Regions from separate parts of the Limosilactobacillus sp. C0001E2 genome, predicted to be linked through region 1. Evidence: predicted binding sites of a transcription regulator. Region 1 holds the regulator's gene; each other region holds the start of a gene.
What was found. The regulator HrcA, encoded in region 1, represses chaperone genes, less so after heat shock. The targets are predictions, from matches to a motif close to TTAGCACTCNNNNNNNNNGAGTGCTAA.
Positions count from the first base shown of each region.

Region 2: groES (co-chaperone GroES) is a predicted target of HrcA. The motif match lies at 1,770-1,796, and genes of this name have one in related genera.
Region 3: clpP (ATP-dependent Clp endopeptidase proteolytic subunit ClpP) is a predicted target of HrcA. The motif match lies at 1,734-1,760, and genes of this name have one in related genera.
Region 4: AC1EKL_RS07905 (ATP-dependent Clp protease ATP-binding subunit) is a predicted target of HrcA. The motif match lies at 1,718-1,744, and genes of this name have one in related genera.

Region 1 covers NZ_JBWPXC010000005.1:30,036-33,556, reverse strand. Annotated here, with positions in the region: gene AC1EKL_RS06430 (sensor histidine kinase) at 1-474, opposite strand, end outside; gene AC1EKL_RS06425 (response regulator transcription factor) at 464-1,150, opposite strand; gene AC1EKL_RS06420 (hypothetical protein) at 1,178-1,498, opposite strand; gene hrcA (heat-inducible transcriptional repressor HrcA) at 1,658-2,707, shown strand; gene grpE (nucleotide exchange factor GrpE) at 2,718-3,290, shown strand; gene dnaK (molecular chaperone DnaK) at 3,323-3,521, shown strand, end outside.
Region 2 covers NZ_JBWPXC010000003.1:84,252-87,772, forward strand. Annotated here, with positions in the region: gene AC1EKL_RS04125 (ABC-F family ATP-binding cassette domain-containing protein) at 1-829, opposite strand, end outside; gene AC1EKL_RS04130 (redox-sensing transcriptional repressor Rex) at 1,007-1,654, shown strand; gene groES (co-chaperone GroES) at 1,857-2,141, shown strand; gene groL (chaperonin GroEL) at 2,184-3,521, shown strand, end outside.
Region 3 covers NZ_JBWPXC010000003.1:113,437-116,957, reverse strand. Annotated here, with positions in the region: gene AC1EKL_RS04275 (hypothetical protein) at 1-494, opposite strand, end outside; gene AC1EKL_RS04270 (zinc ribbon domain-containing protein) at 513-905, opposite strand; gene AC1EKL_RS04265 (hypothetical protein) at 1,123-1,254, opposite strand; gene clpP (ATP-dependent Clp endopeptidase proteolytic subunit ClpP) at 1,777-2,370, shown strand; gene whiA (DNA-binding protein WhiA) at 2,416-3,348, opposite strand; gene AC1EKL_RS04250 (gluconeogenesis factor YvcK family protein) at 3,363-3,521, opposite strand, start outside.
Region 4 covers NZ_JBWPXC010000009.1:4,470-7,990, forward strand. Annotated here, with positions in the region: gene ptsP (phosphoenolpyruvate--protein phosphotransferase) at 1-1,095, opposite strand, end outside; gene AC1EKL_RS07895 (phosphocarrier protein HPr) at 1,098-1,364, opposite strand; gene AC1EKL_RS07900 (hypothetical protein) at 1,465-1,662, opposite strand; gene AC1EKL_RS07905 (ATP-dependent Clp protease ATP-binding subunit) at 1,923-3,521, shown strand, end outside.

The DNA.
Region 1 (3,521 bases):
TTCATTTAAGATTAAATCTAAGTAATAGTTTGTTTCATGGACTGTCGACAAAACAAAAGCACGATCTAGTTGATTGTGATCTTCTGCTTGTGATTGCAAGGCTGCAAGCGAATTTTTCATTTCATGGGCGTAGAGTTCAAGATGGTCTAATTGTTCTTGCTCATCATGACGTAATTGATGGATTTGAAGTTGAGTTGCCTTGTTTAGTGTTTGGTAGTTAACCGTTAGTTGATATTCAACTGGTGTTTTCGGCGAAAACGGTTGGTTTTGTTGGAGAAGCTGTACTCGGTGTCGAGTATAAGTAAAACTACTGATTAGATAAATGATTAAGAACGGACAAGAAAATCGTACCAAATCAATTGCTAAGCTGAATCTGAGGTGGTATAGCAAACTTAATAGAAAGGCTAAGCTGATTACGATGAGATAAACAATTACGGTTGGCAGAATTTGCCTAATGAAATAGTTATTTTTCATTGACTTTCACCAAACGATAGCCGAGGCCGCGATCAGTTCGTAATGTATCTGCCAGATCAATGGTTGTTAACTTGGCTCGAAGACGGCTGATATTGACGCTTAATGTATTTTGATTTAAGAATTTACCGCCTTGCCACAGCCACTCCAGTAATTGATCTTTACTAACTGTCTGCCCTAGATGGTTAATAAGAACTGTCATCATGGCTCCCTCGGTAGGTGATAATTTAATCTGTCCTGACGGATTACTTAACACATTAGTAAGTGGATTAAATTGGTTTTCTTCCCAAGTTAAGTTTTCACTAAGAGCATTATTGTCTTTGAATCGGCGTAATTGCGCTTGAATTTTTGCTAATAAGACTGCCATTGAAAAGGGCTTCATAATGTAGTCATCGGCACCCGTTGCAATCGAATGCATAATATTTTGGTCGATATCTCCTGCTGAAATGACAATGATTGGAGCGTTGGTTTGTTTACGGACTTCGTGAATCCAGTAATAACCATCAAAAGTTGGCAAAGTTATATCAAAAAGAATTAGATCCGGTTTAGTGTCATGAATTTCATTGGCGACGTTTTGCCAATTATGAACAGTGTTTACTTGGTATTGCCATCTCTGCAATGCGTTTTTAATTTGTTGGATTAGTGGCTGATGATCTTCAACGATAAAAATAGTTGTCATGGTATTCTCCCTGTACGAATTTGAAAATTAATGGCGGCTAGCACGGTGACTGCTTGAACCATTAATTTTGTGAACGCGGCGTTTAAAGTGCGGATGTTGACTGACAACCAGGTGAAAGTTTTTCATTTTACCATTAAAGGGTTGGTTGCTAAGCCGAATTCTTGTCCAGGTTTCCATCGCGTGAATCATTTGCTCTAAGCTATGGAGTTGTTCACGGTCACCTTCTCGAACTGCGGCATCGTGAATATCGGATCGTAACCGGTGGACAAAATCATTGTGGTAGTTTAGCAAAACATCGGTTAATGGGGCGTGACGATACTCATTAAATAATTTTTGAATTAATACCATTGCTTCATGGGTATTTTTTGGTTGAATATAGTTATGACGTTCTGACTTTACTTCTCCTAGAAAATGTTTGACTATTCTTGACTTTTAGAAAGATGGTTGGTATATTATAAAGTGTGTCTAGCACTCAGCCATGAAGAGTGCTAAAAGGAAGTGATCAAAATGCTAACACAGCGTCAAGAAGCAATCTTAAAAGCAATTGTTCGACAGTATACGGACACTGGGCAGCCTGTAGGCTCCAAAGTGCTCGTTGGTCAATTACCAATGAAAGTCAGTTCAGCAACGATTCGTAATGAAATGGCTTATTTGGAGCATGAGGGAATGGTTACGAAAGAACATTCTTCTTCGGGCCGGATTCCTTCAAAAAAGGGCTATCGATATTATGTCGACCATTTACTTGATCCAGATAGTGTTTCTGATAACGATTTAGTAGTTATTCAGAATTCGCTAGGTACGAACTTTGCCAAACTTGACGAGATCATTTCGCACTCTGCTGATATTTTATCACAGTTGACTTCATTAACTGCATTTACAATTAAGCCGGAACCAAAGGATGCCCGTTTGAGTGGGTTTCGTTTGGTGCCATTAGGTAATCAAAAGGTTATGGGAATCTTGATCACAGATACTGGTGACGTTGAAAACCAAACTTTCCGTATTCCACGGGATATGGATACCGATGCACTAGAGGCAGTTGTCCGGATGATTAATGATCAACTGACCGGCAAGACTTTAGTTGAAGTTGTTCGACGACTGCAGACTGACTTGCCGATTCAGGTTCATCACTATTTAGAAAGTCCGGAAGGCTTTTTGGATATTTTCGACAACATTATTTCCCAGGCGGAACGTGAACGCTTCTTTGTTGGTGGTCGACTTAATTTAATGGGAATTGCTGGTAAGCAAAGCCCTAGTGAAATGAAGGCATTGTATGAACTGTTAGACACAAATGACCGGATTTCACGCATTATTGATTCGGATAGTGAGGGATCTGGGATTACTGTCAAAATTGGTAATGAGATTGCGAATAGTGATGTTTTAAATAACTACTCGTTAATTACTGCTAAGTATAATGTTGATCAATACGGTGAAGGAATGATTGCTGTATTGGGGCCAACCGCCATGCCATATTCACGAACGATTGGAATCGTGGATGCATTTCGAAAGGAACTAGCTAAGCGGTTGCTTAACTATTATCATCATTATTATGGTTCTTAGGAGGGATTAAATGGCCAAGCAAGAAAAGGCAAACGAACGTAGTTCAGCGAAAGAAAAAAAGACTGCTGAGCAAACTCAAAAAGCTTCATCAGTAAAAAAGAATCAAACTCCTTCAGCTACTGATGAATTAAAGAAACAGGTTGCTGATCTTAAAAACCAGCTTGAAGAAAAGGACAATCAATTTTTACGGGCTGAAGCTGAAATCCAGAATATGACCAAACGTTTTGAAAAAGAACGAAGTCAAATGGCAAAATACGATGGACAAGATTTGGCAACCAGTATTTTACCAGTGCTCGACAACTTAAAGCGAGCATTAGCCATTGACGTTTCTGATGAAAATGGTCAGCAGTTGAAGAAGGGTATCCAAATGGTCCATGATCATTTAGAGAAAGCGTTAGCTGATCATGACATCAAAGAAGTTGATGCATTAGGAAAGCAGTTTGATCCGAACACTCAGCAGGCGGTCCAAACGGTCGCAGCAAGTGGTGATCAAAAAGCTGACACCGTTGTTCAAGTTCTCCAGGCTGGTTATGTTCTGAAGGACCGGGTTTTACGCCCAGCAATGGTTGTTGTAGCTCAATAATGGAAATTAGTTAATAAAAAAGAGGGATAATTATGGCAAGTAACAAGATTATTGGTATCGACTTAGGGACTACCAACTCCGCGGTTGCCGTTATGGAAGGTAATCAACCAAAGATTATTACTAACCCTGAAGGTGGCCGGACTACTCCATCAGTTGTTTCATTTAAGAATGGTGAAACCCAAGTCGGAGAAGTGGCTAAGCGACAAGCAATTACAAATCCAAATACTGTGA
Region 2 (3,521 bases), on a different contig from region 1:
AGTCTTCCAGTTTTGCAATTTCTTTTTGTTGCTGATCATAGTGTTTTTGTTCAGCTTGGATGCGGGCCGTCTTTTCTTTGGTAAATTGTGAATAGTTACCAGAATAACGAGTTAGAGTTTGATTTTCTAAATCGTAGACTTGGTTAACCACGCGATCGAGAAAGTAACGGTCGTGCGAAACTACCAGCACAGAACCAGCATAGCCGCGGAGGTAGTCTTCTAACCAGCTCAAAACATTCATATCTAAATGGTTCGTTGGTTCATCTAAGATTAACAGGTCAGGTGCTTGTAAAAGAATCTTGGCAAGGGCCAGCTTAGTTTTTTGCCCTCCGGAGAGTGAGTTGATGGGTAGATCATACATCGAGGAATCAAAACCAAACCCGGTTAGCACACCCCGCATTTTAGATGCATATTCAAAGCCACCACGCTCCTTAAAGGTGGTTTGGAGGTCGTCATATTGCTGGATAACGTGCTGGTATTGATCAGTAGTACTATCCAATGTCGCTAATTGTTCCTCCAGTTGGTGAATTTCAGCCTCCATTTTATGTAATGGCGTGAAAACCGAATCTAATTCAGCCCAAATTGTGTTTTGTGAATCTAATCCCTGGTCTTGAGCTAAGTATCCAATGGTAAGGTGATGGGCTTTTGAAATTGTTCCTTCATCTGGCTCTGTAATGCCGGCAATCATTTTCAGCAGGGTTGTTTTACCGGCACCGTTTCTACCCACGAGGGCAGTTCGACTATGCTCGTTAATTTGCATATTGACATTGTGAAATAAAACGTCAGCACCGAAGCGACGTTCGACATGGTTTGCTTGGAGTAATATCATTCAGTAACCGCGTTTAATTTCAGTATTAATAGTATTCTAAAACGATTTTAGCATAAAAAAGCAGTAACTACTAAATGGATCTTTTCTTGCAAAAAGGTTCACAAAGTTAGAATAAGTTGCTAGAATATCAAGTAGGTTAATTCACAAACGTTTTAAATTGAATGGAGGAATTTGGTTATGCCAACGCGTAAAATCCCGCGGGCAACAGCCAAGCGTTTACCAGTATACTATCGGTATCTAAATGCTTTGCTAAATGCTAATAAACGTCGAGTATCATCAACGGAACTTTCAGAGGCGGTTCAAGTTGACTCGGCAACTATCCGGCGTGATTTCTCATACTTTGGTGAGTTGGGAAAACGTGGATATGGGTATGATGTTGAGAGTCTTATTAAGTTTTTTAAGGGAATTTTGAACCAGGATAAGCTCACAAGTGTAGCGTTAGTTGGGGTCGGTAGTTTAGGAAGTGCTTTAATGAACTACAACTTCCACCAAAGCACTAATCTGCGGATAAGTGCTGCTTTTGACCCTAAGCCAGCCTTAGCCAACACCATCAAGAGCGGTATTCCAGTTTACCCAGCTAACGAACTAAAAAAACAGATTAAGGAACAACAGATTGATGTGGTGATTTTGACGGTTCCGGCATCCCAAGCACAATCAGTCACGGACGATTTAGTTGAAGTGGGTGTTCACGGAATTTTAAACTTTTCGCCAGTTCGTTTGTCAGTGCCGGATAATGTGCAAGTTCAAAATATTGACTTGACAAACGAACTCCAAACATTAATTTACTTTATTGAAAGTAATCATCTTAATGGACAAGACGAATAAAACAAGAATTGCCGGGCGTTGCCCGGCTTTTTTGCTAATTTAAGTTGAATTAGTCAAAAAAGGTCAAACTTTTTAGTTGTAATTAGGCAAGATGATGTTATACTAAGAAATGTGGTTATCACTTAAGACGTTTAAGTGCTAACACTCACTACTAAATAGTGCTAAATGATTACAGAAATTAATGATATTTGGAGGGGTTAACGTGTTAAAGCCATTAGGAGATCGCGTGGTTATGAAGGCCGCAGAGGAAAAAGAAGAAACTGTTGGAGGGATTGTTTTAGCTTCCAACGCTAAGGATAAGCCAACTACTGGTGAAGTTATCGCTGTTGGCGATGGTCGAGTTCTTGATAATGGGACCAAGGTGCCAGTTAGTGTTAAGGTTGGCGAAACAGTCCTCTTTGATAAGTACGCTGGTAATGAAGTTGAATACCAAGGCGATAAGTACTTAGTTGTTCATGACAAGGACTTAGTTGCGGTTGTTGATTAATTCATTAACAAATTAACTTTTCTTACAATGAGGTGAAAATTTATGGCAAAAGATTTGAAATTTGGTGAAGATGCACGTAAGTCAATGATGGCTGGTGTTGACAAGCTTGCGGATACAGTTAAGACGACAATTGGCCCTAAGGGACGGAACGTGGTTTTGGAACAAAGTTATGGTTCACCAACAATCACTAATGATGGGGTTACGATTGCCAAGAGTATTGACTTAGACAACCACTTTGAAAATATGGGAGCTAAGTTAGTGGCTGAAGTTGCTTCCAAGACGAATGATATTGCTGGTGATGGGACCACGACTGCTACTGTCCTTACCCAAGCCATTGTTAACGAAGGAATGAAGAACGTTACAGCTGGTGCTAATCCAGTTGGTGTTCGGCGCGGGATTGAAAAGGCGACTAAAGCTGCTGTAGCAGCATTACACAAGATGAGCCATGATGTTAAGACCAAGGATGACATTGCACAAATCGCTTCAATTTCAGCTGCTAACCCTGAAGTTGGTAAGTTGATTGCTGACGCCATGGAAAAGGTTGGTCATGATGGTGTCATTACAATTGAAGATTCCCGTGGTGTTGAAACTAGTGTGGACGTGGTTGAAGGGATGAGCTTTGATCGTGGTTACATGTCTCAATACATGGTTACCGATAATGACAAGATGGAAGCAGACCTTGATAACCCATACATCTTGATTACAGATAAGAAGATTAGCAACATTCAAGACATTCTTCCATTATTACAATCAGTTGTCCAAGAAGGTCGTTCCCTCTTGATCATTGCTGATGATATTACCGGTGAAGCATTACCAACCCTTGTTTTGAACAAGATTCGGGGAACCTTTAACGTATGTGCTGTTAAGGCGCCTGGTTTTGGTGACCGGCGGAAGTCTCAATTACAAGATATTGCGATTTTGACTGGTGGAACAGTTATTTCCGATGATCTTGGGATGCAATTAAAGGACGTTACTGTTGATCAATTAGGTCAAGCTAACAAGGTTACGGTTACAAAGGATGCTACCACCATTGTTGACGGTAGTGGTGACAAGAATGCCATTGCTGAACGGGTGGACCAAATTAAGCAAGCAATTGCTAAATCAACTTCTGACTTTGATAAGGAAAAGCTTCAAGAACGTTTGGCTAAGCTTTCCGGTGGTGTTGCTGTTGTTAAGGTAGGTGCCGCTACTGAAACCGAACTTAAGGAAAAGAAGTACCGTATTGAAGATGCTTTGAACGCGACGCGGGCTGCTGTCCAAGAAGGATTTGTTCCAGGTGGTGGAACAGCCTTGGTAAACGTTATTCCTGATATTGAAGCAATTGAAAAAGATGTTTCTGGCGATGAAGCAACGGGTGTTAACATTGTAAAGAACGCGCTA
Region 3 (3,521 bases), on a different contig from region 1:
ATTCCATTATCAATATCTCCATCAAAGTCTTGGTCGCCCATCATCGCATTCGCTTGTAAACCATTATTAGTCGACACCGTTCCTTGAGTTGGGTAAATACTAATATCCTGGTTGGCTTTGATTGTCATATTAATTAGCATCACGCAATTGCCAGATTTACCATCAAGGCCGATTCTTTGATAATCTTTAGCCAATTTATAAATTGTCACACTATTAATCTTAATATTAGCATGATCCCAAGAATTAACGTCCCGGTTTAAATGATAAGTCTTTTGATCGGTATATTGGTATGAATCATACGTCAGTTTAATCTTCCCCTTGACTCTTGCAGCGTGATCATCATGGTGATTAACCACTAGTCCCGTGCTTTCTCCTGCCGCTTGCAACTTATGGATTCCATGATAAGTTGCCACATCAACAAGTGCGATTAGAACCGCCAACACTGCCACAATTGAAATCCAGTAAACCTTATTATGGTACCAAACTCGCTTCATAACTAAATCCTCCCAAATCTAACTCGCTAGAATTACAATAATCGTTAACGATACGAAAAATACTAAATTAGCTACAACGCTGATCAAGGCACCAATTCCCGCAGAATTTGCATTCATCGGTCGTTCTTTTCTCCACACTAAAAATAAAATCAACCCTACTAATGGAATGAAGAAGCCAAGTATGGCCCAACCAAAACTTCCTGAATCTACAGAATGGGAATGAACACTATTCCCAACATTTGGTACGACAGCTTCAATTTTCTCCGCGGATTGTTCTGGCACTTGTTCTGAAGATTCCAGTTGACTACTAGAATGGTCATTTTCTAATGCTCCAGGAACTGGTTGACCACAATGTGGGCAAACTAGTAAGCGTTCCGCCATTGACTGGCCACAACGTTGACATTTTTTCATTTTAATCCTCCCTAAAAATTAACCTCCTAAATCGCTAAAAATATATCAAATTATCAATAAGTAGTCAATGGTCAGTCAACAATCCTATCTAGCTAGGAATATCATCATTGTTAAACCAGCGTTGCAAGTGATATCATCCGATAAAAAACGTTTGATTGAAGTCACAAAAAAAGCAGGAATCAAATGATTCCTGCTCATAATTTAATAATTAAACTGATTACTTTTCGTCAGCTGGCTTTTCTTTAGCCCACTTACGAATTTCTTCAATCTTCTTTTCCTTTAATGCCCGCTTGTACTTAGGAGCAACTGGACGACGGCCTTGTACGCCATGTGGATGTGCTTTACGCATGTCAATATGCCTCCTTTAATATATTATCGTTAATAATCAACATTCCGATTATAACTAAATGCTGCAAAAAGCGCAACCTTTCCATCCAGAACCTGTAATTTTTAACCACTCCTTAAAGTTAGACCATTTTATGCAAACGTTTATCAAAACTGTAATGATAAACTTCTTGATAACTATACCAATTTAAGATAATATGGAAACTGTTAAAAGATCACGGTGTTTAACTTAATTAACCAATTCAAACACCAAACTAAGATGGAGGATTATTATGTCCAAGCAAGACTTACAATTCAAAATGTTTGAAATTAAACCAGATCAAGATCGAGATCAATTAGATAACGAATGTGCTGATTTAGAACTGGACCTAATTGCAGAAAACTTAAAATAGTACTTGAGAGGATGAATAAAATTCAACCTCTTTTTTCATCAGTAATTTTATTTGACCTTTCTTGACCTATAGGGTAAAATACAATCATACGTTAGCAATTAACGCTAATAAGTGCTAAAAGGAGGCCACTTAATATGAATTTAGTTCCAACTGTGATTGAACAATCATCACGTGGTGAACGTGCTTATGATATTTATTCACGGCTTCTCAAGGATCGGATCATTATGCTTTCTGGTCCCATTGAAGACGACATGGCAAATTCAATCGTTGCGCAACTTCTTTTCTTAGACGCGCAAGATTCAACCAAAGATATTTACTTATACATTAATTCACCTGGTGGTGTTGTTACGTCCGGAATGGCAATTTATGATACGATGAACTTCATTAAGGCAGATGTCCAAACCATCGTTATTGGGATGGCTGCTTCAATGGCAAGTGTCCTCGTTTCATCCGGTGCTAAGGGCAAGCGGTTTGGTTTACCACACTCCCAAGTGTTAATTCACCAACCTTCTGGTGGTGCACAAGGTCAACAAACCGAAATTGAAATTGCTGCAACAGAAATTTTGAAGACTCGTAAGATGATTAACGAAATTCTAGCAGAAAATTCCGGTCAACCAATCGAAAAGATTAACCAAGATACTGAACGGGACCACTACTTAACTGCTCAAGAGGCGGTTGATTATGGTTTACTGGATGGCATCATGGAAAACAAGCCAAAGGCAAACTAAGGCTACTAACTCAAAAAGGTGTTGCGAATTATCGCAACACCTTTTTTATTGGCCACTTTTTATCTTATCCGCGTAAGCATTCAACTTTCTTAATCGGTGATTAACCCCTGATTTAGATATTGGCCCACCAGGAACTAACTCCCCGAGCTCCTTTAAACTCACTTCTGGATGGGCCAACCGTGTCATAGCAATTTCCCGTAATTTCTCTGGAATGTTGTTCAAACCGACATGCTGATCAATAAATTGAATGTTTGCGACCTGCTTATTAGCCGCATTGGCCACCTTATCCATATTGGCATTTTCACAATTAACAAGCCGATTCACGGAATTGCGCATGTCACGCACGATTCGAATGTTTTCGAACTCTAACATGCTATTGGTCGCCCCAATTAATTGTAAAAAGTCAGCAATCTTTTCTGCTTCTTTCAAATAGACAATATACCCGCTCCGTCGGGCAGTTGTACGCGCGTTCAATTGAAAATGATTGATCATTTCGGCAATCATCTCGTTATGCTCTTCATACAAGGAATAAATTTCCAAGTGGTAGCGGGAAGTTTCAGGATTATTAACTGAACCGCCTGCCAAAAAAGCTCCCCTTAGGTAAGACTGAATCATCAAATCATTTTTCAGAAGCTGAACTGGGACCCGCTCCATAATATGGAAGCCGTCTAAAATCCCCAATTCCGTTAATAATCCTTTCACGTGATACCGCAGACGGACAACATAGGTATTATTCTTTTTCAATTTCATTTTTCGTCGCACCACGATTTCTGATTCAACATTATAGAAATCTTTTAACAACGAATAAATTCGCCGGGCAATTGCCGGACTCTCTGTCTGGACACTTAGTACCATCTGCTGATTAGCAATTCCTAGCGCCCCATTCATTCTGATTAAGGCCATTAATTCAGCCTGTGCGTTATCCTTATGCACCGTTAAGCCAGTTAATTCTTTTTTGACCTGACTTGCATATGACATCTAATCACCCTTTCTCAATCAGCATGAACATCGTGGAGCCGGTTAAGCAATTCGCTTACTACCTTATCCCGATCATGGAACGCCCCATTATCACGTAATCGCAAGAAATTAGCTGAAATTACCCGACAGCCCTGATCCCGTAATCCAGCAAAATCATGCGTAACGGGCTGCGA
Region 4 (3,521 bases), on a different contig from region 1:
TTGATGAGCTAATCCGAGCCGTAAGCCTCGCAATCCTAGCGCCGGGTTACTACCATCATCATAACTTGCGTCCTGAACTAATTTATCACTACCAATATCAAGAGTCCGAACCACAATTAGTCGTTCTGGCATGGCAGTAGCAACCTGCTTATAAATCGCAAATTGGGCATCCTCGCTGGCAAACCGGGCATCCTCCATTAGCATAAATTCCGTCCGGAATAATCCAACCCCTTCCGCACCGCTATGTGTAATGGAATTAATTTCGTCTGGCAAGGACATATTTGCAGCAATCCGAATCCGCTGCCCGTCAGTACTGCGCGTTTCCTGATGTTTCAACTTACCAAGTGCACTGTTTTCACGTGCATACTGGCCGGCCATTTTCTGGTATTGATCAATCTCCTGCGGTGAAGGTTGCAAAATGACCTTACCGTGAATACCATCCACAATTGCCACCATGTCATCATGAGCATATTTGGTCACTCCATGAGTTGCTACAACACTTGGAATGGCTAGTTCTTCGGATAATAAAGAGAAATGTGATGTTGCACCGCCTTCATCCGTTACCAGGGCAGCAACTAATTGACGATCAAGGCGAACAACCTGAGTTGGACTAATTGAATGGGCGATTACAACCGCCCGGTGGTCTAAATTAGCAACATCTGGAATCGGCTCTTGTAACAAGTGGCTCAAAAGGCGTTGGCCAAGGTCATGAACCACCCCGACCCAAAAAGGACTGCTGACTGCAATCGTGGACAGCTTTTGTAAACGATCTACCAACTGTTCCACCGTCCACTCAGCGGTCCAATGGTTTTCAATTAACATATCCATCGCCAGTTGGCGGACGGCTGGATCATTGATAACGGTCTGGAGCGTCCGAATGGTCATAATTGGTCGACCAAATTCTGCTTCCGCCTGGTCACCAATTTGTCGCAAATCATGGTTAATTAAAGAAAAAGAATCACGAAGCCGCTGTGCTTCATGATTCTCATCATCCGCGACCTTATTAGGTGCGGCCAGACTGGATGCCCCCATGACATAGACCGGTGCGATGGTAATCCCGCCACCGGCAGCAATGCCGTTGAGTGTGTGGGACATGATTAGTCAGCCAGTCCTTCCTTCTTCATTGTGTCTTCGATTGCTGCAATGGCATCCTTTTCGTCGTCACCTTCAGCAGAGATTGTTACTTCAGCGTTTTGACCAACACCAAGTGACATTACACCCATGATTGACTTCAAGTTAACGCTCTTACCGTTGTAAGTTAAGGTAATGTCTGAAGTAAACTTTGAAGCAGTTTGTACTAAAATCGTTGCAGGACGTGCGTGGATTCCAGTTTCAGCAGTAATAGTAAAATCACGTTTTTCCATTATAATCATTCTCCTTAGAACAATAATAGTTAAGCAGCACTTTTCGCGCTTTACTTTGTTTTATTATAGCGATTGTAAGCGGTAAATACAAGCGTAAAAATTACGATTCAGCCCGCTCACTAATTAGATGATAGTGAATTTCTCCACCATGCTTGGCATCCCCCTCAATTTGGGAACGGTATTGATAACTTTGAAACACATTTTGAAAATCCATGAACTGTTCCGGCTTAATGATCAGTTCTTTCACCTTTCCCGCATGCAGTTGATCCAATTGTGCTTGGTAATCAATTTCTGACAACCCATCATCCCCTTTAAAAAGTTTCTACTATATTATACATGATTTTCGCACCAATTTAGCAATCATTCATAAAGAGTGCTAAAATTTATTTGGATGCAGAGGTGATTAAACGGCGATAACGCTTGATCCAACAGCGTTTATTCACAATTCACTCAATCAGTGCATTCCCTTGCTTTCTGAAAAAAAGTAAGTATAATTATAATCAATAGTCAAGAAAGGTCAAACTTTTTTGAAATTAATGAAGGAGGTATCTTTCGACAATGTTATGTCAAAACTGTCACGAAAATCCTGCAACCATTCATCTACAAATGATGGTTAATGGTCAGAAAATGCAGGTCGACCTCTGTCAAAAATGTTATGAAGAATTTAACAATCAACAATTAAATATGATGAATGGAGGAAATGATATGAATAATGGCGGATTTGCCTTCGGTAACATGGACGACTTTATGAAGGCACTCAATAATATGCAAAGTCAAGCCGCAGCTGGTGCTTCCCAAAACCAACGTCAAGGTGGCAACGGTCGTGGCGGTAAAGGCGGCATGCTCGCTCAATTTGGGATCAATATGACGGACCTTGCCCGCCAAGGAAAAATTGACCCGGTTATTGGCCGTGATAATGAAATTAAGCGGGTCGTTGAAATTCTCAACCGGCGGACCAAGAATAACCCGGTTTTAATTGGTGAAGCCGGAGTTGGTAAGACGGCGGTCGTAGAAGGACTCGCTACCGCGATCGTATCGGGTGACGTTCCAGAAAAACTGCAAAATAAGGAAATTATTCGTTTAGACGTGGTTTCCCTTGTTCAAGGGACTGGAATTCGTGGTCAATTTGAACAGCGGATGCAACAATTAATTAAGGAAGTTTCGAAGAACCCGAACATCATTCTCTTTATTGATGAAATCCATGAAATCATGGGTGCCGGAAACGCAGAAGGCGGCATGGATGCCGGGAACGTTTTGAAGCCTGCTCTGGCACGTGGTGATTTCCAATTAATTGGTGCTACGACCTTAAATGAATACCGGAAGATTGAAAAGGACGGTGCGATAGCCCGGCGGTTCCAACCAGTTCAAGTGGAAGAACCTTCCGTTGACGAAACTATTCAAATCTTAAACGGGATCAAGACCCGTTACCAAGACTATCACCACGTCAAGTACACGGATGATGCCATTGTGGCCGCTGCCAAGCTATCTGATCGTTATATCCAAGATCGGTTCCTGCCAGACAAGGCGATCGACCTCTTAGATGAAGCGGGTTCACGGAAGAACTTGACTTTAAAGAATGTCGATCCGGCCGCAATTGAAAATGAAATCCACACTGCTGAAGCCCATAAGCAGCAAGCCGTTGATAATCAAGACTATGAAAAGGCGGCCTTTTATCGGGATCAGGTTACTCGCTTGACCAAGGCTAAGAAAGCCGCTGAAGAAAACAAAGTTGAAGATGAAGCAACGGTAACCGTTAAGGATATGCAGGATATTGTTGAAGAAAAGACCAACATTCCGGTCGGTGATTTGCAAAAGCAAGAAGAAACACAACTCAAGGATCTTGACAAAAAGCTTGACGCTCACGTTATTGGACAAACGGAAGCTGTCGATAAGATTGCACGGGCCATTCGTCGGAACCGGATTGGTTTGAACAAGTCCGGCCGCCCAATTGGTTCCTTCCTCTTCGTGGGTCCAACTGGGGTTGGTAAGACTGAAACTGCCAAGCAATTAGCCCAACAACTCTTTGGCTCAAAGGACGCCATGATCCGTTTCGACATGTCCGAATACATGGATAAGATGTCAACATCCAAATTAATTGGTTCTGCACCTGGGTACGTTGGTTACGAAGAAGCCGGTCAGTTAACCGAACAAGTTCGT